Colwellia sp. M166: one gene and its partners. The main gene of each other region encodes a partner of the protein of the gene in region 3 in a complex. Links are inferred from orthologs where the notes say so. Each region holds a gene or a part of one and is shown on either strand. Other genes may lie near its edges.

Region 1 (10,319 bases), 830 kb from region 3 along the record:
ACAGCGCGCTAGTTGAAGATGAAAAACTTATCATTGTGCAAGTTAATGGTAAATTACGCGCTAAAATTACCGTGTCTGCCGATGCAACAAAAGAAGCGGTTGAAGCAATGGGTTTTGCTGATGAAAGTGTCAGTAAATTTACTGACGGAAAAACCATACGTAAAGTGATTTATGTACCTGGTAAGTTGCTAAATATTGTTGCCAACTAATAATGACCTTAGCTGCTTAGCTCTTTATTAGGGCTTAGCAGCTTAACCCGTGCAAAACGCATTAATGATGCACTGATTGAATTTCTACCTATAAAAAGTGAACACGTTATGAAGCCATTAATAATTCGCCAAATCAGTAAAATATTATCTTTTAGCATCATATTAATGATGTTAAACGGTTGTGGTTTTCAGCTACGCGGCAATTATTTATTAGCACCTGAATTGCAAACCATGGAGTTTAGCTCAGTTGACCAATATGGTGAGCTCACTCGCTTAGTCAGACAACACTTAACCGTTAATGATGTTAAGTTAGTACAACAAAGTGATAAGTCCATACCACAAATGCGGATCTTGCAAGATAACCTAGATCGAAGAACTTTATCTGTTTTTCCTAATGGTCAAGTCGCAGAATATGAGCTTATTTATACCGTACGTTACCAAATTTTAATTCCTGGCCAAGATGTGAAAAACTTTAGCTTTGAACTTAATCGTGATTATCAAGATGATCCTGATATTGCCTTAGCAAAAAGCCGTGAACTGTCGCTAATGTTACGTGAAATGCGTCAAGAAGCGGCTAATAAAATCCTCCGTGACATGGCTAGTATTCAGCTGTAAGTCAATTCGAATGCGCATTTATCATAATCAACTCGACAATACACTCAAGCAAGGCTTTAAACCGATATGGTTAGTGTTTGGCGATGAAGCTTGGCAAAAAAATAACGCCTTAGAAAAAATTAAAAGTACCGCTAAAAAACAAGGTTTCGACGAAGTTATCCGTTTTAGTATTGACGACAAGTTTGATTGGCATACGCTTTTTCAAGAATACCAATCAATGAGCTTGTTCTCCTCATTACGCATTATTGAAATAGAGTTTATCAATGGCAAAATTGGTGATAATGGCGCAAAAGCCATAACACAATTACTGACCTTGTTGCATCAAGATATACAGCTGATATTTCATGGTCCTAAACTTGACGCTGCAACACAAAAGCGCAAGTGGTTCAAATCATTAGAAGCTGCTGGCTGTTTTCTACCTTTATATGATGTTGAAGGCAAGCAATTAAAGCAGTGGCTAAATAGTCAAGCACGGCAACTGCAGCTCAATTTACATAGCGATGCGATTGATTTAATGGCCGTGCTATTTGAAGGCAACCTGCCAGCATTAGCACAAGAGCTGCAAAAGTTAGCAATATTGTTTGGCCAACAAACGATTAGTTTTGAAGAAGCAGAACAACTTGTCATTAAGCAGGCTAAATTCAACCCTTTTCAACTGATTGATACCTTACTAATCGGCGACTTAAAAAAGTGCTTAGCTATTTTAGATCAAATGCAACATGATGGCAGCGCATTAGGGCAGTTAGTTTGGTTTATTCATAAAGAGCTCAGTCAGCTTTATGCCATGCTCGCGCAACTAGAACAAGGGGCGAGCATCGACAATATTTTTAAACAATATCGTATCTGGGACAAGAAAAAACCCGTATATCAGTATGCTTTGAATAACATTACGTTAAGCAATGTTGAACAAGCTTTAGCAAGGTTAGCGCAAGTTGATCTACTGAGTAAAACCAGTAGCGATTTTAATGCTTTTATCTTACTCAGTGACGTACTGATCAGTTTATTTCATAACAAAATAAGTGAAAACTTTAGTTTAGATTATGAGTACAACTAAGCGCATAGCACCAAAGATTATCGCTCTACTCGGCGGTACCTTCGACCCTATCCACCTTGGTCATATTTTACCGGCTCAAGAAACTGCCTGCTGGTTAGGCGCAGAACAATTATATTTAATTCCGGCTCATATCCCTCCCCATAAAACGGGTACCCATGCCAATGCAAAACAACGTGCTGAGATGGTCGCTTTGGTGTGTGATAGTAATAAAAGTGTGCTGCTCGATAGCCGCGAGCTTGATCGAGATAGCCCGTCATACACAGTCGATAGTTTACGTGAAATAACAAAAGCGCAACCAAAGGCAGCTTTATATTTTATGATGGGTATGGACTCGCTACTCACCTTTACAAAATGGCGACATTGGCAAGAAATCCTCACCTTATGCAATCTAGTGGTCAATATTCGCCCTGGCTATTCACACACGGATCTAGAAGCGGCACTTGCGCCAGAATTAACAAAGCGTTTGCTTTATAACCTGAGACAATTACAGCGCGAAAAAGTCGGGCAAATCTTATTACATGAAAGCACACCGCTAGATATATCTTCGACAAATATTAGAGCCCGTATTAAAAGCTCGGCGAGTTATAGCAAATATTTACCTAAGCCAGTTTACGATTATATCGAGCAAAATAAGCTTTATCGATAATCCTATTATTTATGCTTTTCTATTTGATAACTATATACTAAAAGTGCCATTTTCTTTGATTTAGCGATAGAGCGAGCAAAATAAACCGCTTGTTGTGCAAAAAACATGCGATTGATGGCATTAGACTGTTAACGGACAAACAAAATAATGCTATTATCGCCGATTATTGTTAATTATAGAGATCCCACTTTGCAAAGTTCAGACCTAATTACTTTTGTTACCGAAAAAATCGAAGATATGAAAGGCCGCGATATCGTCACACTAGAGATATCTAAAAAGTCGAGTTTCGCTGACTACATGTTAGTTTGCTCTGGTAACTCAAAACGTCACGTTATTTCAATTGCCCAATCACTTACTATTGAATGTCGCGCTGCTGGCATTGAAGCCTTAGGTGTTGAAGGTAATGATGTCGGCGAATGGTCTTTAGTTGATTTAGGTGATGTAGTTGTCCATGTGATGACTGATGAAACTCGTGACCGTTACCAACTAGAACAACTATGGGAATAGTTTAAAGTATAATGCGCATTACCTTATACGCTGTTGGTAACAAAATGCCAGCATGGGTCAGCCAAGGATTTAGCGAATATTGCCGTAGATTCCCTCGTGATATGAGTTTCCATTTAGTGGAAATTTCACCTGGAAAGCGCGGCAAAAATGCCGATATTGCCCGTATTCTAGAAAAAGAAGGCGAACAAATGTTAGCGGCTATTCCTAAGGGTAATCGCATTGTGACCTTAGAGGTGGAAGGAAAGCCTTGGACAACCCCTGAGCTTGCCAAACAACTAGAACGTTGGCATGTTGATAGTCGTGATGTTGCACTGCTTGTTGGTGGCCCTGAAGGTTTAGCGCCTGCTTGTATTCAAGCGTCCGAACAAAAATGGTCATTATCGCCACTCACCTTACCGCATCCTATGGTACGTATTGTCGTTGCTGAAAGCCTTTATCGAGCATGGTCAATCAATAACAATCATCCTTATCATCGAGAGTAAATAATGGCGCCTAAAAAACGTGTTGCCATTCGAAACCATAGCGCAGAGGCAAACTTATTTGCCCGTCGTACCTTTATAACTTTTATTGCTGTCCTGATACTTTCCTTAGTGCTATTTAGTAATATTTATAATCTTGAAGTTAACTCATACCAAAAATACCAAACTCGCTCTAACTCTAATCGTATTAAACTGTTACCGGTTGCGCCAAACAGAGGCTTAATTTACGATCGAAATGGTGTTTTACTGGCTGATAACACCCCAGTGTATAGCTTAGAGGTGATCCCAGAACAAGTTGATGATATTAAAAAACGCTTATCAGAAGTAAGCGAATTATTAGATATTAGTCAGGAAAAACAAGACAAACTATTTAAAGAATTAAAAAGTAAGCGTCGCTTTAAACCTATTGAAATTTATTCACGTTTAAGTGAGCAGCAAGTCGCATTATTTTCCGTCAACCAGCATAAGTTCCCTGGGTTTTTTATCGACGCGCGCTTAAAACGCTATTACCCTTTTGCTGACTTAACGACACATTCCTTAGGCTATGTTGCGCGTATTAATCGTAAAGATTCACTAGCGCTAGAAAAGCAAGGCCTAGCTGAAAACTACGCGGCTACCCGTAACATTGGTAAGCTAGGCTTAGAAAAGTATTATCAAGATATCTTACATGGCACCATTGGTCACCAAGAAGTTGAAATTAATAACCAAGGCCGAGTCATTCGTACCTTAGACTTTACTCCTCCTATTCCGGGTAAAGATCTAACGCTAACGTTAGATATCGAGCTACAAATGATCGCCAAGCGCGCACTTTCAGGTAAACGTGGTGCGGTAGTCGCCATTGACCCTAGAGATGGTGGTGTGCTTGCCATGTATTCAAACCCAAGCTTTGATGGCAACCTTTTTGTCCATGGTATCAGTAGTAAAAAATATAAGAAGCTCTTAGCACCTGAAAGTAATAAACCGTTACTTAACCGTGCAGTACAAGGTTACCCACCAGCATCAACCATTAAGCCTTTATTAGCACTTACCGGGCTTGAAGCCGAATTAATCACCCCAGAAACTGAGATTTATGATCCAGGGTTTTATCAATTACCCGGCATAGAAACCAAGCGACGCGATTGGAAAAAATGGGGCCACGGCAAAGTCAATTTAACTAAGTCATTAGAGCAATCCTGTAATGTTTATTATTATGACTTAGCCTATAGACTGGGTATTACCCGGATTAGTAAGATGATGGAAAAATTTGGTTTTGGTGATTACACCGGTATAGATATTCACGAAGAAAGCCGCGCTATTATGCCCAGTATCGAATGGAAGCGAGCTCGTTACAACAAAGCTTGGTATACCGGTGAAACCTTATCCGTTGGCATAGGGCAAAGTTACTGGTCTGTGACACCATTACAATTATCACAAGCAATCTCCATTTTAGTCAATAAGGGTAGAATTAAAGTTCCACACTTTTTAAAAGCCACCAGTGAAGTAACCGTTATTGATGAGGATGCCGATCAGCAACAGCCGCTGATTACTGAATATGTAGTTGACGAAAAACGCCCTATCACCCTAAAAAATCAAGCCTATTGGGATCTTGTCTTAGACGGTTTACATAATACGGTGCAAAAATTCGGTGCTACCGGCTATTCCGCTTTTAAAGGTAGTAAGTATGATGCAGCTGGTAAAACCGGCTCTGCACAAACAGCTAACATCGCTCAAGATGAAGAGTATGATGCAAAAAAAGTACAAGAAAGCAAACGTGACAACGCCATGTTTATTGCTTTTGCACCTTACGAAAATCCAGAGATTGTTGTTGCTGTTGCCATTGAAAACGTCGCCAAAGGTGGTGGTGGCACCAATGCTGGGCCTGTGGCACGTCAGATAATGGATCAATATTTTGGTGACAGAGAGATTATCAGTACCGACAAACTAAAACATCCTCACCATGATGAAGTTTATCAGCAAAACATTACCAATATAGCAGGTGAACCTTAGTGCGTAATACCAGACATGATCAACAAAGACAGCGTTCTCTATGGCAACGTTTGCATATCGACTTACCCTTATTAAGTGGTATTTTAGCTTTGTTAATACTAGGGTTATTTGTTGTTTATAGTGCTGGTGGACAAGAAAGTGCTGTATTAATACGTCATGCGAAACGCGCTGGTGTAGCACTATTTGTCATGCTTTTAATTGCACAAATTCCGCCATTATCTTACCGAAAATGGGCGGTACCTATGTTTATTTTAGGTCTAATGTTATTAGCCGCGGTATTATTATTTGGTCACGTTGGTAAAGGCGCCCAACGTTGGCTCGACCTTGGTGTGACAAAGTTTCAACCTTCTGAGATAATGAAGCTTGTCGTGCCAATGATGATCGCATGGTACGTTAGCCAATATGACTTACCGACAAAAATATCAAAAATAATTATCGCCTTTATTTTGGTGTTAATGCCAACCTTATTGATTGCCAAACAACCTGATTTAGGTACAGCTCTACTCATTGCCAGTTCAGGAGTTTTTGTGATATTTCTTGCCGGTGCTAGTTGGAAGCTTATCGGCACTTGCCTTGGCTTAGCATCAGCATTTGCTCCCGTATTGTGGATGTTTTTGATGAAGCCCTACCAAAAACAACGGGTATTAACTTTTTTAAATCCTGAGCAAGACCCGCTTGGCTCAGGCTACCACATTATCCAATCTAAAATTGCTATCGGCTCGGGTGGTATTCACGGCAAAGGTTGGTTACAAGGCACACAATCACAACTCGAATTTCTCCCTGAACGCCATACTGATTTTATTTTCGCGGTATTTAGTGAAGAGTTCGGCTTAATTGGTGTTGGCTTACTACTGACGGTATATTTAGCCATTGTGATGCGCGGACTATGGATTGCAGTTCATGCTCAACATGCTTTTACTAAGCTTTTAGCCGGTAGTTTAACATTAACATTTTTTGTTTATATTTTTGTCAATATCGGCATGGTTTCCGGCTTATTACCTGTGGTTGGCGTACCATTACCTTTAGTCAGTTATGGTGGAACCTCTATGGTGACATTAATGGCAGGATTTGGCATTCTAATGGCAATTAGTACTCATCGACGATTCCATGTTTAGCGACCAATAGCATCAATACTCAAATCATTACCTTTAACAGAGACAACAGATATTTTATGGCGATATTAAAAGTACAGCGTATGCATGGCTTTATTTTACTTATGATACTGCTCTCTGCTTGTAGTACTAACTATGGACGTTACCAACACAAACATGATAGTACACCAAGTCGCTTACCTAGCGTCAGCGAACTACATGATGCAACACCTAGAGCTGAAACACATAGTCGTGGTGGCAATAAACACTATCAAGTGCGCGGTAAACATTACCAAGTATTAAAAAGTGCCGAGAACTTTAGCCAAACGGGTACTGCCTCATGGTATGGTCGAAAATTTCATGGTCACTTAACCTCTAATGGTGAGATATATGACATGTACGCTATGAGTGCCGCCCACAAAAATCTACCTTTACCCACCTATTTAAAAGTGGTTAATAATAACAATGGCCGTTCTGTTATTGTTCGGGTTAATGATCGCGGGCCGTTTCATCAAAACCGTATTATCGATTTATCCTATAGTGCCGCCTATAAGCTTGATATGTTAAAAACAGGTACCGCAAATGTCACCATTTCAGCCATTACTGATTTTAGCGCAAAAACATTAGCCCAGCTTAAAACTAATCATGGCTATTTAGCTGAAAGCCAAGCAAAGGTTACACCTTTAGCTCAGCCAACGACTGCAACATCTAGCACAAAATCAGCTATTATCAAGACTAAGAATAAAGCTGTAGTTAGCATTATCACAGATAAAAAAGCTCCAAAAGCTATCGCTGGAGATACAGAATCACAGTTATCAGATAACTCAAATAAAGCACAATACATTCAAATATTTGCTAGCAGCAGCAAGACTCAGGCAACTAAACTGTTAACGGCATTATCAGCACAGTATAAACAAAAAACCCAATTAGAAGAAATAAATGGAATTTTTCGTGTTCTAGTGGGTCCGATAGAGCGCAGTGATAATATAACTAAGTTGTTACTTGCAATTAAGCGCGATGGTTACCCCAATGCTTTTGTTCGAAAATAAGTAGCTATTATCTGTGTTAGACTCAATTTAGTTCAATTACATGGATATTACTGCTGGTAAATAACAGCCTTTATAAGAGAAAAATATCAATACGAAGCAAAATTCATCAACAGTAACAAATTCATCATCGAGCCTAATAGAATTCAAAATGAAAAATGTTATACTGCATAAAGTTTTATACCGTTTTTATAATTTCCACTAATCAATGCGCTGCAGGACAATTATGCCCCAAATCAAGGTTATTCAATCTCCTAAGAAATCAATAAAGCTTATTACTTTTTTAAGCTCTGTTTTATTAAGTGTTTGCTCTCTCTCTCATGCACAAACGATTATCCCATCTGCTCCAGAGGTAAATGCTAAAGGTCACATCCTCATTGATTACTCTACAGGTAAGGTTATTGCTGAAAGCAATGCAGATATCTTACTTGCACCAGCAAGCTTAACTAAAATGATGACGAGTTATATCATAGGTAAAGAGCTTGTGATCGGAAACATCAACAATGATGATGTGGTTAAAATTAGTGAGAAAGCTTGGGCAAAAAACTTTCCTGATTCATCAAAAATGTTTATCGAAGTCGGTACAGAGGTGCCTGTTAGCTTACTGAATCAAGGGATTATTGTCGCCTCAGGTAATGATGCCTGTGTCGCTATGGCTGAGCATATTGCCGGCAGTGAAGATGCTTTTGCACAATTAATGAATGCCCATGCTGAACAATTAGGCATGCACAGTAGTTTCTTTGAAAATAGTCATGGTTTAGATAGCCAAGAACACAAAACTACCGCTCGTGATATGGCAACACTGGCCATTGCCTTGATCCGTGATGTACCAGAAGAATATAAACTTTATAGCCAAAAATCTTTTACTTACAACAATATTAAACAATATAACCGCAATAGCTTATTATGGGATAAAAGTATGAATGTGGACGGTTTAAAAACTGGTCACACTTCACAAGCAGGTTATAGCCTAGTCACCTCTGCCACTAAAGGCGATATGCGTCTAGTTAGTGTCGTCATGGGTGCAGACAGTGAGCGTGCTCGTAAAGTCGAGAGCAAAAAGTTACTCAACTATGGCTTCCGTTTCTTCGAAACTTACACACCTTACAAAGCGGGCGAGAAATTTGCTAGTGACCGCGTTTGGATGGGTGACAGCAAGGAAGTTGATTTAGGTATCATGGTTGATACCCCAATTACTATCCCACGTGGTCAACGTAAAAATTTACAAGCTAATTTTGAATTAGACAAACAACTGACAGCGCCACTGCAAAAAGGTGAAGTGGTTGGTAAATTATTTTTACAGCTTGATGGTGAAGATATTGCCCAGTATCCATTAGTAACACTACAAGCCGTGCAAGAAGGCGGCATGTTCAATAAATTACTGGATTATATAAAACTGCAGTTTGCTAATTAATCTAAGCAAAAAAACATGCTATTAATAAACTCAGCCTTGGCTGAGTTTATTTTTGATTTTAGATCGATAAATAAGTAAATAAAGTTACACTTAAACATTGATTTTAGATAAATTCCCCTCATTTAATAGCTCATATCGACAAGCAAATTAACGGCGACTGATCACATTTACTGTAAATAGTGTTAAAATATCGACGATTTACATATTCAGCGCATTAATTTTTACCACATGGATTGGTCTATTGGCGATTAAATCGAATAATACACCTATTATTAAGCGCCTTTAAAATACTAGTGCTTTACCAATCAAGAGAAAATAAATGAATACTAAGTTTGATGAATTATTGGAATTCCCAACCGTTTTAAACTTCAAAGTTATGGGCGTTGCTTGCGACGAATTACCTGATTTAGTTGTTGGTGAGTTGCAAAAACATACGCCGGGTGATTACGCACCGAAAGTGAAAGCAAGTTCTAAGGGTAACTATCATTCAATTTCAATAGCCGTTACCGTCATCAGTAAAGATCATATAGAAACCATCTATAAAACGCTTAATGCTATAGAAGAAGTGCGTTACGTTCTTTAATCCTTACTTTTTGCATGGTGTATTCAAATTATTATTCGGATACAATTAGCTAAGCGAAATTTATAGAGATATATTTTTGAAAAACACATTGATTATTCGGCAACTTAATACTATCGACTATGTCGATGTTTGGCATGCCATGCAAAACTTCACCGATAATCGAGATGAAAATACGGCTGACGAACTGTGGCTGGTAGAGCATCCTCCGGTATTTACTCAAGGACAAGCAGGCAAGGATGAGCATCTCCTTATGCCTGGCGATATTCCTGTGGTGAAAGTTGACCGTGGAGGACAGGTTACTTATCACGGCCCTGGCCAACAGGTGATCTATTTTATGATCAATCTACGTCGTAGAAAAATGGGCGTTAGAGAATTAGTGACATTAATAGAAAATGGCATCGTCGCATCAATGGCAGACTTTGGCATCAATGCTAATGCCAAGCCAGATGCTCCAGGAGTTTATGTTGACGACAAAAAAATAGCCTCTTTAGGTTTACGAGTACGTAAAGGCTGCTCTTTTCACGGCTTAGCATTAAACGTCAATATGGATTTATCACCATTTTTACGCATTAACCCCTGCGGTTATCAAGGCTTAGAAATGGTACAAACAATCGATTTGCAAGGCCCCGCCACCGTAGTTCAAGCGGGTGAATCACTAGTTAAACACCTAAGCAAACTACTAAACACTG
Region 2 (10,514 bases), 3.0 Mb from region 3 along the record:
GTGCAGATAAGCAAGCCTTATTAAACAAAGCGAAAAAAGAATTAGCGAACCAACAAGCACGTAATAAACGTTTAACTAAAGAGTATGCTGCTAATGAAATTACACTAGCACAAAAAGCTGTTGAGTTAGATAACGCTAAAGGTACGTTAGGTGAAATGTTCGGTGTAAGTCGTGCAGCTGCAGCTAATGCTTATGGTTCAATTGCTACGTCAATTGTTTCAGCTGAATATCCCGGGCGTGGCGAAGTATTAGATGTTATTGCTAACTCTAAGGCGATCCCAGAACTTGAGCAACTTGAAGAATTATGGTTTGCTTTGCAAACTGAAATGACGCAATCAGGTGAAGTATCTAAGTTTACTACGGAAGTAACTAACTTAGATGGTTCAAAGTCGACTCAATCGGTAACACGTATTGGTACGTTTAACTTAGTATCTGAAGATGGTTACTTAAACTACAATGATGAAGTCGGTCAAGTTCAGCCACTAGCTAAACAACCTGCTGGCTTTATTGCTGGTGCAGCGGCTTCTTTCTTTGGCGAAACTTCTGGTTATGCCCCTCTTTATGTCGATCCATCTCGTGGTGCTATCTTAACGCTAGAAACGCGTAAGAAAACATTGATGGAATTCTATCATGAAGGTAAAGAAGTTGGTTATGCCATCACAGTGCTTCTTGTTATTGGCCTTTTGATTGCATTAGAGCGTATGGTTGTTCTTGGTAGCATGAGTGCTAAAATCAATGCTCAAACGAAGAATCTTGATCAGCCGAACGAGAACAACCCTCTTGGTCGCTTATTAAAAGTTTACTTCGACAATAAGTCGGTTGACGCTGAAACACTTGAACTTAAACTTGATGAAGCTATTTTACGCGAGACACCAAAAGTGGACCGTGGTATTAACTTAATCAAAATGTTCGCTGCAATTGCACCATTGATGGGTCTATTAGGTACAGTAATCGGTATGATTATGACTTTCCAAACGATTACATTATTTGGTACTGGTGACCCGAAAATCATGGCGGGTAACATCTCTCTAGCACTTGTAACAACAGCATTAGGTTTGATTTGTGCATTACCACTTATCTTAATCCACAGTATTGTTGCTGGTAAGAGTAAATCTGTACTACAGAAACTAGATGAGCAAAGTGCTGGCTTAATCGCTGCGATCGCAGAGAAGGAGTCTAAATAATGTTATTCCTGATAGAGCTTTGGGAATCTGTCAGGAGTTTTATTGCGACTGGCGGTAACGTATTATACGTTGTTGCCTTCGCTCTCTTATTGATGTGGATAATGATGATAGAGCGTTATTGGTTTCTATCTAAAACTTATCCTAAAATGAAAGACGATATTGTCGGACGTTGGGATGCGAGAGAAGATACAACTTCTTGGTATGCACATCGAATTAGAGATACTTGGATCTCCGAAGCGACAGAACTACTAGAGCAGCGTATGCTCACAATTAGAACCTTAGTGGCAATGTGTCCACTGATTGGACTACTTGGAACCGTAACCGGCATGATCGGTGTGTTTGAAGTTATGGCACAACAAGGTACAGGTAATCCGCGTCTGATGGCGTCTGGTATATCAATGGCAACAATTCCGACAATGGCGGGTATGGTTGCTGCATTATCAGGTGTGTTTTTCAGTTCAAGGTTAGACGCTAAAGTTAAACTAGCAAAGGCTAAACTGGTTGACAGTTTACCTCATCACTAGAGAGATATTCGAATGGCACGTAAACGTATTCGTGAAGACGAAGAAGCAGCAATTGATATGACACCGATGCTAGACATCGTATTTATCATGTTGATCTTCTTTATCGTTACTACTTCTTTTGTAAAAGAAGCCGGTATTGAAGTTAATAAGCCAAAAGCGGCAAATCAATCTAAACAAAAATCAGCTAATATCTTTATTGCAGTTAAAGATAATGGTGAAATTTGGTTAGATAAACGTCGTGTAGATGTTGAACGCGTAGCGGCTAATATTGAAAAATTATTGGCTGAACAACCAACTGACGTTGTAATCATTCAAGCTGACAAAGATGCCAAACATGGCGTAGTTGTTAAAGTAATGGATGCAATTAAAGAAGCGGGCATAGACAGAATATCTATTGCTGCAGCTAAGGGGTAGTCTATGGTTCGCTTTTTAGTATCTATACTACTAGGCGCCGCAGTAACTTTTGCATTATTTTCTTTTATGGCATTTCTTGTTTCTAGCGGTGATAGAAACAAGGAAGAGCAGTTAGAGAATATAATTGTTGAAGTTAATACGACGCCACCTAAGTCGCAGGCAGAGAGGCGTCAGCGTGTGCCGCCACCGCCACCGCCACCGCCTAAAACGCCACCTAAGCCTCAAGCTCCTGAGCCTGAGACTAATGCTGACACTGGTGGATTAACGTTTAATATGCCGGGTGTACAATTAGCTGGAGCTAATGCAGGTATATCAGCACCAGGCGCCGGTTTTGGTCGAGATGGTGATGCAACTCCGATAGTACGTATTGAGCCTAAGTATCCGATACAAGCTGCTCGTGATGGTAAAGAAGGTTGGGTAACACTTTCTTTTACTATTAACGAAATTGGCGGTGTTGAGGATGTTGATGTTATCGATGCTGATCCTAAACGTGTTTTCGATAAAGAAGCTAAGCGTGCATTACGTAAATGGAAGTACAAACCTAAAGTTGTTGATGGTAAAGCCATGAAGCAGCCTGGTTTGACAGTGAGACTTGACTTTAATATGGACGGAGGGAATTAAGAATGAATAAGATTTTTTCATCTTTACTATTAATAGTTTCAGTTGTTCTAATTCAGTTACCTATTGCTGTAGATGCTTCTGCGGCAGAGTCTGATAAGCCTGAACGTAAAACGCAATTAGTTGGTCCTACTGTAGGTAAAAAAGTGGCTAAAGCTTTTGAAGCCTACTCTGCGGACGATATTCCAGGTGCTTTAGCTATATTATTGGATATTGATGCCAGTAAAAAATATGATAAAGCTTATGTTTCTCGTTTTATTGCCATTATGTATGCTCAAATGGGTAATGAAGAAGCAAAAGCAATTCAATATTTAAAAGCAGCGGTAGAACCTGATATCCTTAATGAAGGCGATCAAGATCAATCTTTAAAATTGTTAGCTGATTTGCAGATGCAAACAAAGTCTTATGAAGAAGCCTTAGTTAATTACAAGGCTTGGATGGACTTTACTGGGAAATCAGATGGTGATACTTGGACTAAAATAGCTAATGCTCATTATGCTTTAAAACAATTAGATAAAATGATTGTACCAGCGAATAATGCCATTGCAGCTTATGGTGACAAGCAAAACAAAAATCCTTATATTTTAAAAGTTACTTCCTATTATGAAAGTAAAAAGTTTAAAGATGCTGTTAAAACGCTTGAAACTGTTATTCAAATATTTCCAGAGGATAAAACTTGGTGGACTCAGCTTGGCATGTTTTATTTGCTGATTGAAGATTATAAGAAAGGTTTGGCAACATTAGACCTTGCTTATAAACAAGGTTTCCTTGATAAAGAATCTGAAATTAAAACGTTAGCGAGTTTATATTCACAGAATCAAGTGCCGTATAAAGCTGCTGTCTTACTCGAAAAGTATATTGATTCAGGTCTAGTTAAGCGTGATGATAAAAACTTGTCTTCTTTAGCTAATGCATGGCATGCATCTCAACATATTGATAAAGCTGCAAAGTATTATGGTGAGTTGGCTAAAATGACAAATAGTGCTAAGCACTATAGCAAGCAAGGGATGTTGTTAAAGCAAGACGAACAATTTAAAGCGGCTATTGTAGCTTTAAATAAAGCTTTAGATCTTGGTGCTAAGAATAAAGGTAGACTGCAAATGAGTATTGCAGAATCACACTTTTATTTAGAAGAGTATAAGCAAGCTTACAAGGCAATTAATCTCGCAATGAAAGACCCTAAAACCAAAAGATCGGCTAAAGGTTGGGTGGATTTCATTAAAGATACAGCCAGACGTAAAAAAGTTTCTATCTAATTTATTAGTATAAAAGCCTTAAAAACCAGCCATCTAGGCTGGTTTTTTTTTATGTTTGTAATAATTGTTAGGTGATATATATTTAATATCAGCGGGTATCACTGTTTTTATCAAGAAAGAGATAGTTTGATATTAACAGTCAGATATTTTGGCCAGATAAAGTAATTCGTATCAATAAAAAGTTAGTTTCCTTGTAGTTAAGACAAAGTATTGAAAGGTTGCTTGATCTAGGTCAAATAAAGCTACCTTTGATAGACTTTTTAGTCTACAATCCGCGCGGTTTAATTACTCGATGTCGATAGGAAGCCTAATGTCAGAAGAAAATTTTAAAGATAGTTCATCTAAACGCCATTTATTCATCGCAATATTGGCCATGTTTTCGGCACCTTTATTGCCAATGCTAGCTGGTTGGTTTACAGTTCTAGCAAATTAAATTCAAGTTGTTTAGAAAAATATGCAAATTCTTGTTGTTGATGATAAACAAATAATATTAGATAGTTTAGATGAGCTATTAACTACGCATGGCTACCTTGTAGATACGGCATGTAATGGTTTAGCTGCATCTGAAAAGTTGCAAAATTCGGGCTATGATTTGTTTATTGTCGACCATTTAATGCCTGTCATGAATGGAATTCAGTTAACTAAGCAGATACGACAACACGACATCTATGCCCATACGCCAGTAATATTTATGACGACTCAAGGAAAAAGCTTGGTCGAGTCACTTGGTGATAGTCAATTATTTTCGACAATAATCGATAAGCCGATAGATGAAGAAAATCTGCTTAAATCGATAAATGCTCTACTAACATCAAATACTCGCTGTCAGTCACTATAATTTCTAGTTGAATTGCTTTATTCTGTAACTAAAATTTTTTTTGACTTTTAGAACATGACTGAAACACAAATCGATACACTCAGATCCGCAATTCATAGCATTCCAGACTACCCAAAAGCCGGCATTATGTTTAGAGACGTAACCGGCATATTAGATGATGCAGAGGCATTTCAACTTACGATCGAAATTTTAGCAAATAAATTTAAAGATGGTGGTTTTACAAAAATTGTTGGCACCGAAGCGCGTGGTTTCCTCTTTGGCGCACCATTAGCACTCGCTATGGGCTTAGGCTTTGTGCCTGTTCGTAAACCCGGTAAACTTCCGCGCGCGACATATGCACAAGACTATCAGCTAGAGTATGGCCATGACACTTTAGAGATTCATCAAGATGCCTTAACTAAAGACGATAATGTCTTGATCATCGATGATCTTTTGGCTACTGGTGGCACTATTGAAGCGACCACAAAACTTATAAGACGCTTAGGCGCTAAAGTAACAGATGCAGCATTTGTTATTTCGTTACCAGATTTAGGCGGTGAAGTAAAAATCCAAGATATGGGCTTATCCGTATTCTCTTTACTGCAATATGCAGGTGAATGAGGCTAAAGAATGAGTTATCAGGTTTTAGCAAGAAAATGGCGACCAAAGTCCTTTAGTGAATTAGTTGGCCAAGAACATGTTGTTACCGTATTGGTTAATGCATTAACGCAGCAGAGGTTGCACCATGCTTATTTATTTACCGGTACTCGTGGGGTTGGTAAGACAACCATCGCCAGGATTTTTGCTAAAAGCCTGAATTGCGAACAAGGCATAACTGCTCATCCATGTGGAGTATGTGAGGCATGTGTTGATATAGACTCAGGTAAATTTGTTGATTTACTTGAAATTGATGCGGCTTCTCGCACTAAAGTAGATGATACTCGCGAAATATTAGACAATGTACAATATGCTCCGACACGTGGCCGATATAAGGTCTACTTGATCGATGAAGTTCATATGTTATCGCGTAGTAGTTTCAATGCCCTATTGAAGACACTTGAAGAACCGCCGGAACACGTTAAATTTATTCTCGCCACGACGGATCCACAAAAGCTTCCGGTTACGGTTTTATCTCGCTGTTTACAGTTTCATTTAAAAGCACTAACAGTGAAGCAAATCAGTGATAAAGTTACTGAAATTCTTGGAAAAGAAAGCGTTTCATTTGAGGATGAAGCTATTACGCTTTTAGCTAAGGCCGCACGTGGCAGTATGCGCGACTGCTTAAGCTTAACAGATCAAAGCATTGCCCAAGGTAATGGCAATATATCGCGGGACAATGTTCAGCAAATGCTGGGCGGTGTGGATCGAGATTGGGTCTTCAAAATTTTAATTGCCTTATTAAAGCAAGATGCCGCGGTATTAATGCAACTATCACTTGCTATAGCATCATATGCACCTAGTTATAGTCGGTTATCTGCAGAGTTGATCCAATTACTTCATCAAGTGGCTATGGCACAAGTCGTTGAAACTAACTTTAGCTTACCGGTCGAACATCAACAAATGTTGACACAATTCTGCCAACTTATGTCGCCTGAAGACGTACAGCTTTATTATCAAATTGTTTTAACTGCTAGAAAAGATTTACCGTATGCTGATGATGAACAAGCTGCATTTGATATGATGCTGTTAAGATTGTTAGCCTTTAAGCCTTTGGTCAATAGTAATAATTTAGCTCAGTCGACTAAAGAAATATTGGATGTTGAGAAAGGTCTTGATCATTTATCAATGACAGAATTGGCACACGCAGCTCCAAATAAGAATAAAAGTATGGGGTCTGATAAAGTATCACCGACTTCAACCGCAGTACCTGATTTAACTCAAGCTTTGCCATCATCTGATGATAGCAGCGAAAATATCAGTAGTAATAGTGGCTCGGATAGTGGCCTTAGTGTACAAACGCAAGCTAATCAAGATGATAATGGGCTTGATAGTGGTTTTGCCAATAATCTTGATAGCAATTCATTATTAGCGGACGAGATGTTAGCGATTGAACGTCAAGCGGACGCACTTATAGATCCAATGCCTCATGAACAGCTTTCTTCATCTAAAACTGAACAGTATAACGAAAGCCCACAAACCGGTTCTCAAGTAAGTTCTGAAGAGCAAAAGCTAAGTCCAGAACCTAGCGTTGAGCATAATTATCAAGTGAGTATTAATAGCCCCAGCCAAAATGTTCAGGGTACTGAAAAGAATACTCCGTTGCCTATTGAGAGTAATGTCGCTGATGTTTTGGATACTGAACACCAGGATACAAAAAAACTATCGCCAGTCGCTGCTGCAATTGCGACCCGAAACATGCTCAGAAGCCGAAAAAAAGCTTTGGAGAAAGGTGGAAAAAAGTTTAGTGACGCTATTGAGCGTCCACGCGTTGGCTTAGTTGATGATAGCAGTGATAAAAGTGCGACGACTGAACCTGAAGTGGCTAAAAAATCTGAGCTTACAACGGTACCAGAACAACCTTATAGCGAAGATTTTATTGACCCAGCGACAATAAAACTGGCGAACCAAGTCGATAAATGGGCGCATATGATTGATAGTATGTCCTTAGCTGCTCGTCTTCGACAACTGGCTATTCATGCAACCATTGATGAAAACTCGACCGCTGATTTATTGATCCTACAGCTAGATCAATCAATTAAGCATTTAAATAGTGATGCAGCACATAAGCAATTAGAGACAAAGATTTCTGAATATTTACAACGAAAAATTACCGTTGAATTGAATATTGTTGAAAGAACTGTCGCTGATCCTTATCAGATTCAAGCTAATATTAATGCTAAGCGCTATGAATATGCAAAACGAGTGTTAGCAGAAGATGAAATAGTTATGGCATTGCAACAACAATTTCAGGCTGAGCTTGATCAAGAAACTATCGTAGCGCGTTAATCGCTACTTGAATTTTTAGCCGTTAAGCACTATCTTTGGCGGCATATTACTTTTGGAGTGAAAATTATGATGAAAGGTGGCATGGGCAACTTAATGAAACAAGCCCAACAAATGCAAGCAAAAATGGCTAAAGCGCAAGAAGAGCTAGCCAATATGGAAGTTACTGGTGAGTCTGGTGCTGGTATGGTTAAGGTCACTATGACTGGTAATCATAACGTTCGACGTGTTGCTATCGATGATAGCTTAATGGCTGATGATAAAGATATGCTTGAAGACCTAGTCGCAGCAGCAATGAATGATGCGGTACGTCGTGTTGAAGAGCAAAATAAAGAAAAAATGGGGGCTTTAACTGGCGGAATGCAAATGCCTCCAGGGATGAAAATGCCGTTTTAGCTCTATCCAAGGGATAAAAGCATAGCGTTCGACGTTATACTTTAATAAAACTCAGCTACGCTGGGTTTTTTGTTTTTTATATCGGCACTTTCCTGATAAAACGTAGATTGCTTAATTAATCAAATTTGATAAGGATAATTTTTTGGGAGCTCAACTATATTATATTTACGATCCTATGTGCAGTTGGTGCTGGGGTTATACGCCGACTTGGCAACGTTTACAAAAGGAACTCGGCTCGGACGTCGATATTATCTATGGCCTTGGTGGCTTAGCCGAAGATTCCGATGTGATCATGCCAAAAGCAATGCAGGCATTTTTACAGCAAACCTGGCGCAAAATAGCTCAGCAACTTGGTACTGAATTTAATTTTGATTTTTGGCTGTATTGTCAGCCAAGACGTTCAACTTTTCCTGCTTGTCGAGCCGCATTGGTGGCAAGAGAGTTCGGCAAAGAGCAAGAAATGCTTGCCGCTATTCAACATGCTTATTATTTGCAAGCAAGAAATCCTTCGAATATTGATACTTTGCAATTACTGGCGAATGACATTGGCTTGGATGATAATGACTTTCTCCAGAAAATGAATAGCCAGTCAGTAGATGATGCGCTAAAGGCTGAGATCAGTAAAATGAGATCTATGCCTATCAATGGTTTTCCGGCATTAGTTTTGGTCAAAGAGCAAGTTTTCACATCTATACCTGTTGATTATAAAGATTGGCGCAAAAGCTTTGATATAATTATGGCAAAAATTTAATTTTGACAAGATAAATGCCTAATATTAACGATAAATCAGATAAATTGCCGATAAGATGGTGTTTTTTTGTAGTATGATATTGTCATAAAGAACAAACTATTTTTACTGGTTGGAAGTAAAAGTAATAGCAGAGTAAGGTTTAATATGACATATGCAGCAATCACCGGGTGGGGGAAATGTTTACCGCCCGCTATTCTTAGTAATGATGATTTAGCAACGTTTTTAGCAACAGATGATGAGTGGATTACTTCCAGAACCGGCATGAAAGAACGCAGAATTTCTCATGTCTCTGTCAGTGAATTGGCTTATGTAGCTTGTGAACGAGCATTAGCAGCAGCCGGAAAAACCGCGAAAGATGTCGACTTGATTGTCTTTGGTAGTACGACTTTTGACGAACTTTGTCCCAATGCTGCGTCTAACGTACAACGACTACTAGGGGCTGATAATGCCGCTTGTATGGATGTTAGTACTGCATGTACTGGTGGTATGTATAGCCTTAGTGTTGCAACAGCTATGATAAAAAGTGGCGTGGTTAAGTCGGCATTAGTTATTGGTGCTGAAACTATTTCACCGATTATGGACTGGGATAATCGCGATGTTGCGGTGCTCTTTGGTGATGGCTCTGCAGCGCTGTACTTGGAAGAAAGTGAAGAAGAAACTGGTGTTATCACGCAAGCTTTAGGTTGCTACGGTGAATCTCGTGATATTCTTTCAGTGCAAGGTTGGGGTATGAAGTATGCGAACAAAGGTCGTATGCTTGGCCAAAGTAACTGGGCGTTTTTAGGACAGGAAATTTTCAAAAAAGCTGTTTCAGGTATGGCACAAGCGTGTGAAAAAGCACTTGCACAAGCACAACTTAGTGCAGATCAAATGGCAAGTGTTGTTCCCCACCAAGCGAATTTACGTATTATAGATACCTTGATAAAACGTTTGAAAATGGACAAAAACAAAGTGTTTGTCAATATTCATAAATACGGCAATATGTCAGCGGCCACTACCTTGGTTGCTTTTGTTGAAGCAATAGAAGAAGGCTTTATTGCTAAGCAATCTTATGTACTATTACCGGCTTTTGGCGGTGGTTTAACCTGGAGCGCCCATGTTGTTAAATGGGGTGAAAGAACCCACGCTTTGGCAACGTCTGATGTTGAGCTACCTAAATGCAATAAAACCGGCCTCGAACTGGTTAACGATATTATTGCCGCTAAATCAGTTTAAAAATATTATCTTCATATTATCAGCCAATGCTAGATCAGCTTGGCTGAGTATCTTTTATACTTATAAATAAGGTTACTTATGCGCTTTCTATCTCGCCGGCTAATTTTGCCTAATGATTTAAATTATGCCAACTCATTATTTGGTGGCAGAGCACTAGCGTGGATCGATGAAGAAGCTGCGATATATGCTATTTGTCAACTTGAAACCAATTGTTTGGTAACTAAACATATTGGCGCTATAAACTTTGAGTCGCCAGCGCAACAGGGCGATGTCGTTGAATTTGGTTTAACCACTAAAGCGGTAGGAAAAACCTCAATTACCATTACTTGTATGATGCGTAATAAGGTGACAAAAAAAACCATCTGTTTGGCTGATGATATTGTTTTTGTACAAGTT
Region 3 (10,391 bases):
TTTTTATTAACCGTTTACATAAGAAAATGCGCCTTCAAACCGATCCAACCGTCATTTATGGCTTAGGTGATCGTTACCAAGGAGATATTACTTATGCACATTTACGTGAAAAAACAGCTTATAACACCTATAAGATAAAAGGTTTACCGCCAACACCGATAGCTTTGCCAGGCGCGCAAGCATTACAAGCGGCTTTAAATCCGGAGTTAAGCCACTATTTATACTTTGTCAGTAATGGTGCCGGCGAACATATTTTTTCAACGAATTTGGCCGATCATAACCGTGCTGTTACTAAGTATCAGCGCAACAAGAAGTGACTTAAAGCGGCACAAGAAATTTAATATATTGTATTATGGAAGTTTAAAATGAATAAAGGCAAGTTTATTGTTGTCGAAGGAATTGAAGGCGCTGGTAAGTCCTCAGCTATTAATGTTATCGAAGCTGTATTGCAAAAGCATAATATTGCTTTTATAAAAACACGAGAGCCTGGTGGTACGCCGTTAGCTGAAGCTTTACGTGATATTGTAAAATCAGCAAGTCATGATGAAGAGTTAACACAAGAAACTGAACTATTTTTGATGTATGCAAGCCGCAGCCAGTTAATGGCCAATAGAATTTTGCCAGCTTTAGCGCAAGGTACATGGGTGATCGGTGACCGTCATGACTTATCATCGCGCGCATATCAGGGAGGAGGACGGCAATTTGATGACAAGGTAATGAATGCTATTGCAGACGTCACGTTAAAGGGGTTTACCCCTGACTTAACACTCTATTTAGACATTGCACCAGAGTTAGGTTTAGCGCGTGCACAAGCCCGAGGCGAATTAGACCGTATTGAATTAGAAAAAATAGAATTCTTTCAGCGCGTTCGAAACAAGTATCTTACATTAGCAACGGCGTCAGAAAGCACCGATATTATAGATGCCAGTCAAGCCATGCAGGCTGTACATAGTGATGTAGCCAAAAGCGTTGAAGCTTTTATATCTCGCAAAGAAGATTAATTAATGAATACTTGGTTGCTTAATATTCAACAGCAATTGTCTAGGCAAATTTTGGCAAGTAAGCTGCCTCATGCCTTATTATTTGCAGGGGTACCAAATGCTGGACAAGAAAAGCTTGCAGATTGGCTTATTAATGTCCTGTTGTGTCAAGCGCTACATCAAGAAAATGTTGGTCACGAGCAACTTATTATTCAGCCTTGTGGTCAGTGTAAAACGTGTAAACTATTTTTGAGCTCGAGTTATCCTGATCACTTGAGTATCATTAGTGATAAGAGCACTATCGGTGTTGATGCAATACGTAAACTAAGTCAATTTTTTGAGAAAACTGCACACATAGGTCAAGCGAAAACAGCGTTAGTTAATCATGCTGATCAGATGACCATTTCAGCAGCTAATGCCTTATTAAAAACATTAGAAGAGCCAACATCAAATAGTTTTATAATTTTAACAACCGATCGTAGTGATCTTTTATTACCCACTATTATAAGCCGCTGTCAGCGTATTGAAGTACGTCCGCCAGTAGGTGAAAAGCTTTTGGCTGAATTTAATAAGCAAGGTGATGATGCTTTTGTTAATTTAACTCACCTTAATGAATTAACTGATGAAGGTGCGGCGGTTGCTTATAACGAGTTTCGTGCTCAGGTTGTGCAATATCTATCTGCATATCAATGCCGAGCCGAAGTACTTGTGACTTTAGCTGGACATACTGATAGTTTTCGCTGGTTAGAAAAAGTATTGGTTGATTTGATGCGTGAACAGTCGGGCTGGAAAATCGCAGCGTCTGATAGCACACTCAATAAACAGCAGTTATGGCAAATTTATAGTTTAGCCCAAGCTGCCAATACTAAACTGAAAACATTAGTGCAAGTAAATCGACAGTTTTTAAGTGAGAAACTCTTAGCCGATATTTGCTTTGCTATACAAAATAGCGGCCAGAAATAGAGGAACAATTTTGGAAAATATTACACTTGAATTTATTTCGGATCGTGATTTATATCAGTCATATATGCCATTTATGAAGCACGGTGGCTTATTTATTCGTACGACCGAGCAATTTGAGCTAGCAACAGATATTAATTTAACTGTTACTTTGCCAGACTCTTTAGAGCCCTCAGAGATTAAAGGTAAGGTTTCTTGGATAACCCCTATTGGCGCGCAAAATGGAACACCGGCTGGTATCGGTGTCAGTTTTGTTGAAGATCCGGATAATGTCCGTAATCAAATTGACAAATTGATAGGGCGTTTGCTTAACTCTTCAGAGCCAACCTTATCAATGTAAGATTAGCGTAAAAGAAATTCATTAATAATAATACAAGCACATTCGTGCGGAGTAACCCCTGTGTTTATAGATTCCCATTGTCATTTAGATCGCCTGAAACTCGAAGATTTTGACAATAATTTAGATAATGTCATCGATGCCGCGTCTGCAGAGAATGTTAATACCTTACTGTGTGTCAGTGTCACGATAGAAGAATTTCCTGCCATGGCAGAAAAAACGGCAAAATATGATCATGTTTGGTTAACTTGTGGTGCACATCCATTAAATCAGGATGATGAAATAGACCCCGAGCAGCTAAGCCAGTTAGCGAAACACCCGAGAGTAGTCGCGATTGGTGAAACTGGATTGGATTATTTTTATGCGCCAGAAACTAAAACTGTACAGCTAGACTCTTTTCGAAAGCATGTACGTGTTGCTAATCAATTGAATAAACCGTTGATCATACATACTCGAGATGCCCAAGCTGATACCTTAGCTATTTTAAGAGCAGAAAAAGCTGAAAATGTTGGCGGTATTTTACATTGCTTTACCGAAAGTTGGGAGATGGCAGAGCAAGCAATTGCAATGGGCTTTTATATTTCTTTTTCAGGGATTGTTACATTTAAAAACGCCAGTGCATTGAGAGAAGTGGCAAAAAAAGTCCCTGCAGATCGATTTCTGATTGAGACTGATGCACCATATTTAGCACCAGTGCCACACCGAGGTAAACAAAATCAACCCGCTTACGTCGTTGAGGTTGCCAAGCACCTTGCAAGTATTCGAGGTACTTCTGTTGCTGAAATAGCGCAGCAATCAAGTGATAACTTTCATCGTTTATTTCCTCGTACACGTAAAGTTTAATTATTAAGTGATGAAAAAAAAGGCCCAAAACTATGAATAGTTTTGGGCTCAGGGAACGGCTCAAAAGGAGATGAGCCTGCGCTAATAAACTGTCAAATTTATCGAACGTCTAACATTAAACACGAGTACTAAATTTTACTGCCTCAATGAAGAGGCTAGCGAGCAATAAGCTAATAACTTAGCTTCAGAATTAAGTGTAGTGTACGGTTTTATAAATGCAAAAATTAATTTATTCTATTGAATTATAAGATATTATTGTGAGTTTTTTGATAAGCTCTAGTTTTAGTCATCAGAAGATATTATTTATTAATGCCCAATGTTTTTAGTACAAGTTAGGTAATAATATCCATCTATGTCATGATATTTAGCATGATAGGCAAGTAAAAATATAAAAAGAGAACAAGTGTGTTAAATCGTATTTGGAGTGGATTTTTTTTTGTTGCGTTTATCTCTTCCATTTTGCAATGGTTGGTTTTTGATCAAGTTTTAATTTTTGAAGAAATCGTTAAAGCTATTTTTGATATGTCGCGGATCACGGTTGAAATAGCGATTGGCTTAATTGGTATTTTAAGCTTTTGGTTAGGTATGATGAAAATAGCTGAGCATGCCGGCATTATAGATAAATTTGCCCAAATTATTTCGCCATTATTTGTGCGTCTTATGCCCGGTGTGCCAAGCGGACACCCGGCAATAGGTTCAATGACCATGAATTTGTCAGCAAACTTTTTAGGTTTGGATAATGCCGCAACGCCTTTAGGCTTAAAAGCAATGCAAGATCTACAGCTACTAAATCCAAAAAAAGAAACGGCTACAAATGCACAAATACTTTTTTTGGTTTTAAATACTTCCTCGGTTACGATGTTTCCGGTTACTGTTTTTGTTTATCGCGCTCAACAAGGAGCGTTGAACCCTACTGATGTTTTTGTTCCGATATTACTTGCCACTTTTGCTTCAACCTTAGCGGGTTTATTAGCCGTGGCTTTTGTCCAAAGAATAAAACTTTATCAGCAGGTGATCTTACTTTACCTCGCGACGGGCATGGCATTGGTTGGAGCCATCGCAGTTTACTTCACCACACTCAGTGCTGAACTGTTAGCTCAGCAATCGTCATTAATGGGCAATTTATTGATTTTTAGCACTTTGATTAGCTTTATTTTACTTGCACTAAAACGCAAGGTTAATGTTTACGATAGTTTTATTGAAGGGGCTAAACAAGGCTTTGAAACCAGCATAAAAATAATTCCTTATTTATTAGCCATGTTATGCGCAATCGGAGTCTTTAGGGCAAGTGGTGCATTAGATATTTTAGTCGACGGCATTCGACAAATGGTGTTATTTTTTAATGGCGACAGTCGATTTGTTGATGCGTTACCAACGGCATTTATGAACCCATTAAGTGGCTCTGGTGCACGCGCTATGATGATTGAAACCATGAATACTCACGGTGCTGACTCATTCGCTGGCCGTTTAGCTTCAATCGTGCAAGGCTCTACAGAAACTACTTTTTATGTGTTAGCGGTTTATTTTGGCTCGGTGGGGATTCGTTATAGTCGTCATGCGTTGGCCTGTGGCCTGATAGCTGATGTCGCGGGCATTACGGCAGCAATTGGTGTTTGCTATTGGTTTTTTGGCTAAAAAGTTAGATTGTCGACACTTTTTTGTTTATGTAAACGCTCATCTCACCCTTGATAAAAACGTAAATGCTTCGCTAGAAGTACGTTTAATTAACCTGATTAACAAACGCTTAGTAGATTTCTGCCTTTCGAAAAGCTTTGTTTTTACATGATAGTTCATCCAATGTACAACTAAAGTATAATGATAATTGTCGACAATATAGTGTTTTTATCATTGACTAATCAGTATATGACGCTATCATTAAGGCATCTTTATAAAAAGTGTCGACAATTATGGCGTTAGATAACCCCACAACTCAAGCCGCGGTGACTACTGCAGATAAAGTATTTGAACAAATACTTCATGCCATTGTTAATGGCAATATCAAAGCTGGCAGTAAAATTAGTGAGCCTGAGTTAGCGAAAAACTATCAAATTAGTCGTTCTACTTTGCGCGAAGCATTAAATCGCTTGGAAAAGTGTCATTTAATCGAACGTAAAGCTAATGTCGGCTCGCGCGTTGTTGAATGCTCCATTGCTGGACTGTTAGAAATCTATGTTGTGCGAGAAGCACTTGAAGGCATGGCATGTCGTCAAGCAGCGAGTAATATGACTGAAGATGAAATTATTGAAATGAAGGCTATGCTCAAGCAACATGCGAGTGCGAAAGCATTGCGTGATGGTGTGTCATATTACCAAGAAGAGGGTGACTTAGACTTCCATTATAAAGTGATCCTTGGTAGCCATAATCAGCAACTGATTAATATATTATGCGGACAACTTTATCATCTTGTACGTATGTATCGTTGCCAGTTTGGCATGAATAGTCCACGAGCAACGAAAGCTTTCGATGAACATTCACGGATTATTGAAGCCATCGCCGATCGTGACGGTGAACTAGCTGAAATGCTGATGCGACGTCATATTGCCGCGTCGCGTAAAAATATTGAAAATAAAATTGCTCTGCAACAATAGCAGTAAACTTTAAATGAACTTACTTATAACTTATAGATAACTAAAAAAGGATAAAGCAATGTCTAACTCATTATCTCCTGGCGCTAAGTTTCGTCAAGCTTTAGTAAATAATAAACCCCTGCAAGTGGTTGGTACTATTAATGCCTATTGCGCAATGATGGCTGAGCAATTAGGCCATCAAGCCATTTACTTATCTGGTGGCGGAGTTGCCAATGCTTCTTACGGTTTACCTGATTTAGGCATGACATCACTGAATGACGTCATTGCTGATGTTCAACGTATCACTAGCGCATCAAGTTTACCTTTATTGGTCGATATTGATACGGGTTGGGGCGGGGCATTCAATATTGCAAAAACGATTCGTGATATGGAAAAAGCCGGCGCTGCAGCCGTTCATATCGAAGATCAGGTCGCGCAAAAACGTTGTGGTCACCGTCCAAATAAAGAAATAGTTTCAATTGATGAAATGGTTGACCGTATCAAAGCTGCGGTTGATGCACGTATTGATAAAGACTTCTTTATTATGGCTCGTACTGATGCCTTTGCTCAGGAAGGCCTAGAAGCCGCGTTAGAACGTGCCAAAGCTTATGCTGCTGCGGGTGCTGATGGCATTTTTGCTGAAGCGATTAAAACTGAAGAGCATTATCGCGCCTTCACTGAAGCACTTGATATACCTGTTCTAGCTAATATCACTGAATTTGGTCAAACAGAGCTGTGGAATAAAGCGCAGTTAGGTGAGTGGGGCTGTGCGATGGTACTTTATCCTTTATCAGCATTTCGAGCGATGAATAAAGCGGCTGAATCAGTTTATAAAACTTTGTTAGAAGACGGCGACCAGAAAGCGCAAATAGATAATATGCAAACTCGCATGGATTTGTATGATTACTTGGGTTATCACGATTATGAACAAAAACTTGATGTTTTGTTCTCTGAAGGAAAAAACAAGTAATTAAACGCTAAAATATATTCACAATTATAACTAATTTATCCCCTAATCTCGTATTGGATACGTACTTTTGGTTAAATAGCAGAGGAAAGAATGATGACAGATAAAAAATTATCAGGTGCAGGTTTACGTGGTCAAAGTGCAGGTGAAACCGCGTTATGTACGGTAGGTAAATCAGGCTCAGGTTTAACCTATTGTGGTTATGATATTGCTGACTTAGCTGACAATGCAAGCTTTGAAGAAGTTGCTTACTTACTGTTTAACGGTGAACTGCCTAATGAAAAAGAGTTAGCAGCATATAAAGCAGAATTATTTGCCTTGCGTGATTTACCGTCTGCATTAAAAGCTGTACTCAAGCTTATTCCAAAAGAAACCCATCCAATGGATGTCATGCGTACCGGTTGTTCATTTTTAGGTAACTTAGAGCCAGAAAGTGATTTCTCTGAACAACAACAAGCAGCTAATCGTTTATTAGCGGCATTCCCGGCTATTATGTGTTACTGGTATAAGTTCTCTCATGAAGGTATTGAAATTGACTGTACTTCTGATGAGACATCGTTAGGCGGACACTTTCTCCGCTTGTTAAACGGTAAAAGCCCATCAGCCCAACATCAAAAAGTGATGGATGTGTCATTAATTTTATATGCAGAGCATGAGTTTAACGCTTCGACGTTTACCGCCCGTGTGTGTGCATCGACATTGTCTGATATGTTCTCTTGTATCACGGGTGCTATCGGTACTCTGCGTGGTCCACTTCATGGTGGTGCTAATGAAGCCGCAATGGATATGATTGAAAAATTCAAATCACCTGCTGATGCTAAAGAGCAAATGGCCGGTATGCTTGAGCGTAAAGAAAAAATCATGGGCTTTGGACACGCGATTTATAGTACCTCTGATCCACGTAATGTCATTATCAAAGCTTGGTCTGAGAAGTTGGCCGCGAAGAACGGTGATACTTCACTGTATGATATTTCAGTTGCCTGTGAAGAGTTTATGTGGGATAGCAAAAAACTATTCTGTAATGCTGATTTTTTCCATGCTTCAACGTATAACTATATGGGTATTCCAACCAAGTTATTTACGCCTATTTTTGTTTGTTCACGTTTAACGGGTTGGGCTGCACACGTAATGGAACAACGACAAAATAACCGTATTATTCGTCCTTCAGCAGACTATACTGGTGCAGAGCCGCGTAAGGTTGTAGCAATCTCAAAAAGATAGATAAGACTCGCTCTTTAGTGCTATTTCAGCAACAGGAAATAATCACATATACTTATATGCTCATATTTTGTCTTTGAAATAGCAATAACTTTCGTCGTCTATTGGCTGTAATAGACAATAGCGTCGTTGAGAATCAACTATATTTATAAAGGCGAATTTATTGATTGAAATTCGCCTTTATCATATAACAGAGAATGTGGAATAAATTATGAATTACGATTACCGCAAACCTTTGCCAGGTTATAAAATAAATGGTGTAGGAATAGATTTTTTTGATACTCGCGAAGCGATTGAAGCGATTAAGCCCGGTGCCTATAAAACCTTACCTTATACGTCTCGTGTACTTGCTGAGCAATTAGTTCGCCGCTGCGAGCCGGCAACATTAACCGACTCTCTCAAGCAGATCATCGAAGGTAAGCAAGATTTAGATTTTCCTTGGTATCCAGCACGGGTGGTATGTCATGATATCCTTGGCCAAACTGCTTTGGTTGATTTAGCCGGTCTTCGTGATGCAATTGCCGAGCAAGGTGGCGATCCGGCTAAGGTTAACCCAGTTGTACCGACTCAACTTATTGTTGACCATTCATTAGCGGTTGAAGCGCCAGGTTTTGACCCAGAAGCATTTGATAAAAACCGCTCAATTGAAGATCGCCGTAATGAGCAGCGCTTTCATTTTATTGAATGGACTAAAACGGCTTTTAAAAATGTTGATGTCATCCCAGCTGGTAACGGCATTATGCATCAAATTAACCTTGAGAAAATGTCGCCGGTTATACAAGCACGTGATGGTGTTGCGTTTCCTGATACTTGTGTTGGTACTGATAGCCATACTCCGCATATTGATGCCTTAGGTGTTATTGCCATTGGCGTGGGTGGTTTAGAGGCTGAAACCGTTATGTTGGGCCGTCCATCAATGATGCGCTTGCCAAACATTATTGGCGTTAAGCTAACAGGGAAACGTAAAGCTGGTATCACAGCGACTGATATGGTTTTGGCGATCACTGAATTTTTGCGCAATGAGAAAGTGGTTTCGAGTTACTTAGAGTTTTTTGGTGAAGGCACTGAAAGTTTAACCATTGGTGACCGAGCAACTATCTCAAACATGACGCCAGAATATGGTGCATCGGCAGGTATGTTCTATATCGACCAACAAACTATTGATTACTTGAAAATGACTGGTCGTGAACCAGAGCAAGTGGCCTTGGTTGAAACTTATGCTAAACACACCGGTTTATGGGCAGATGATTTAGTTGAAGCGCAGTACAAGCGTGTACTTGAATTTGATTTATCTACCGTTGAGCGTAACTTAGCCGGGCCATCTAATCCGCATCGTCGTTTAGCGACTGCTGAGCTGGCATCAAAAAATATTGCTAAAGATTTAACGGCTTGTAAAGCACAAGAAGCGAACGGTGAAATGCCAGATGGTGCGGTTATTATTGCGGCTATCACGTCATGTACCAATACCTCTAATCCACGCAATGTTGTTGCGGCAGGGCTTATTGCCAAACGTGCAAATGAATTAGGTTTAGTACGTAAACCTTGGGTTAAATCATCATTTGCACCGGGCTCAAAAGTCGCCAAGCTTTATTTAGAAGAAGCAGGGCTATTATCTGAAATGGAAAAATTAGGTTTTGGTATTGTTGGTTATGCCTGTACAACTTGTAATGGTATGTCCGGTGCGTTAGATGCTAAAATTCAACAAGAAATTATTGACCGTGATTTATACACAACGGCAGTGTTATCAGGTAATCGTAACTTTGATGGTCGTATTCATCCACACGCTAAACAGGCATTTTTAGCTTCACCACCACTCGTGGTGGCCTATGCTATTGCTGGCACGATACGTTTTGATATTGAAAAAGACATCTTAGGACAAGATCAAAATGGTAATGACATTACTTTAAAAGATATTTGGCCGAGTGATGAAGAAATTGATGCCATTGTTGCGTCTTGTGTTAAGCCTGAGCAATTTAAACAAATTTATACGCCTATGTTTGATTTAGGTGCTTTTGAGCCAGCAGAAAGTCCGTTGTATGCTTGGGATGAAACTAGTACTTATATCCGTCGTCCGCCATATTGGGAAGGGGCCTTAGCTGGTGTTCGTACCATGAAAGGCATGCGTCCTCTAGCGGTATTGGGTGATAACATCACAACCGATCATTTATCACCATCGAATGCGATTCAGTTAAACAGTGCTGCTGGTGCATACTTGCATAAAATGGGCTTACCAGAAGCTGATTTTAACTCTTATGCAACGCACCGTGGTGATCATTTAACCGCGCAACGTGCTACGTTTGCTAACCCGAAATTATTCAATGAAATGTGTAAGGATGATAACGGCGATGTAAAACAAGGCTCGCTTGCTCGTATAGAGCCAGAGGGCATTGAGTCACGTATGTGGGAAGCTATTGAAACCTATATGGAGCGTAAACAGCCACTCATTATTATTGCTGGTGCTGATTATGGACAGGGGTCTTCACGTGACTGGGCTGCTAAAGGTGTTCGTTTAGCGGGTG

What was found.
Region 1: the proteins of FGD67_RS03465 (region 3) and holA are in contact, whole or in part, in a cryo-EM structure (PDB 8GIZ), measured with the Escherichia coli proteins. The link is inferred for Colwellia sp. M166 from one-to-one orthologs.
Region 2: the proteins of FGD67_RS03465 (region 3) and dnaX are in contact, whole or in part, in a cryo-EM structure (PDB 8GIZ), measured with the Escherichia coli proteins. The link is inferred for Colwellia sp. M166 from one-to-one orthologs.

The regions. Positions count from the first base shown.
Region 1 is NZ_CP040755.1:1,597,084-1,607,402, forward strand. Bases 1-2,856 are described here. They hold holA (DNA polymerase III subunit delta), read left to right. Parts: upstream 1-834; coding sequence 835-1,878; downstream 1,879-2,856. Other genes in these bases: leuS (leucine--tRNA ligase), read left to right, coding at 1-209; lptE (LPS assembly lipoprotein LptE), read left to right, coding at 318-824; nadD (nicotinate-nucleotide adenylyltransferase), read left to right, coding at 1,865-2,524; rsfS (ribosome silencing factor), read left to right, coding at 2,714-2,856. In the rest of the region: more of rsfS, read left to right, coding at 2,857-3,031; 23S rRNA (pseudouridine(1915)-N(3))-methyltransferase RlmH, read left to right, coding at 3,043-3,513; mrdA (penicillin-binding protein 2), read left to right, coding at 3,517-5,496; rod shape-determining protein RodA, read left to right, coding at 5,496-6,611; FGD67_RS07270 (septal ring lytic transglycosylase RlpA family protein), read left to right, coding at 6,668-7,636; FGD67_RS07275 (serine hydrolase), read left to right, coding at 7,860-9,047; DUF493 family protein YbeD, read left to right, coding at 9,367-9,630; lipoyl(octanoyl) transferase LipB, read left to right, coding at 9,707-10,319. UniProt on the Escherichia coli protein: Part of the beta sliding clamp loading complex, which hydrolyzes ATP to load the beta clamp onto primed DNA to form the DNA replication pre-initiation complex.
Region 2 is NZ_CP040755.1:3,763,474-3,773,987, forward strand. The notes cover bases 5,051-8,101. They hold dnaX (DNA polymerase III subunit gamma/tau), read left to right. Parts: upstream 5,051-5,443; coding sequence 5,444-7,759; downstream 7,760-8,101. Other genes in these bases: apt (adenine phosphoribosyltransferase), read left to right, coding at 5,051-5,434; FGD67_RS17045 (YbaB/EbfC family nucleoid-associated protein), read left to right, coding at 7,823-8,101. In the rest of the region: FGD67_RS17000 (MotA/TolQ/ExbB proton channel family protein), read left to right, coding at 1-1,184; FGD67_RS17005 (MotA/TolQ/ExbB proton channel family protein), read left to right, coding at 1,184-1,708; FGD67_RS17010 (biopolymer transporter ExbD), read left to right, coding at 1,721-2,122; FGD67_RS17015 (energy transducer TonB), read left to right, coding at 2,126-2,743; FGD67_RS17020 (lipopolysaccharide assembly protein LapB), read left to right, coding at 2,746-3,996; FGD67_RS17025 (hypothetical protein), read left to right, coding at 4,307-4,429; FGD67_RS17030 (response regulator), read left to right, coding at 4,451-4,834; more of apt, read left to right, coding at 4,889-5,050; more of FGD67_RS17045, read left to right, coding at 8,102-8,152; FGD67_RS17050 (DsbA family protein), read left to right, coding at 8,295-8,903; FGD67_RS17055 (ketoacyl-ACP synthase III), read left to right, coding at 9,048-10,118; FGD67_RS17060 (acyl-CoA thioesterase), read left to right, coding at 10,197-10,514. UniProt on the Escherichia coli protein: Part of the beta sliding clamp loading complex, which hydrolyzes ATP to load the beta clamp onto primed DNA to form the DNA replication pre-initiation complex.
Region 3 is NZ_CP040755.1:760,752-771,142, reverse strand. The notes cover bases 46-2,973. They hold FGD67_RS03465 (DNA polymerase III subunit delta'), read left to right. Parts: upstream 46-1,004; coding sequence 1,005-1,943; downstream 1,944-2,973. Other genes in these bases: FGD67_RS03455 (TatD family hydrolase), read left to right, coding at 2,341-2,973; FGD67_RS03460 (PilZ domain-containing protein), read left to right, coding at 1,954-2,280; tmk (dTMP kinase), read left to right, coding at 366-1,001; mltG (endolytic transglycosylase MltG), read left to right, coding at 46-317. Also shown: more of mltG, read left to right, coding at 1-45; more of FGD67_RS03455, read left to right, coding at 2,974-3,120; FGD67_RS03450 (nucleoside recognition domain-containing protein), read left to right, coding at 3,526-4,755; FGD67_RS03445 (GntR family transcriptional regulator), read left to right, coding at 5,028-5,708; prpB (methylisocitrate lyase), read left to right, coding at 5,767-6,657; prpC (2-methylcitrate synthase), read left to right, coding at 6,751-7,875; Fe/S-dependent 2-methylisocitrate dehydratase AcnD, read left to right, coding at 8,084-10,391. UniProt on the Escherichia coli protein: Part of the beta sliding clamp loading complex, which hydrolyzes ATP to load the beta clamp onto primed DNA to form the DNA replication pre-initiation complex.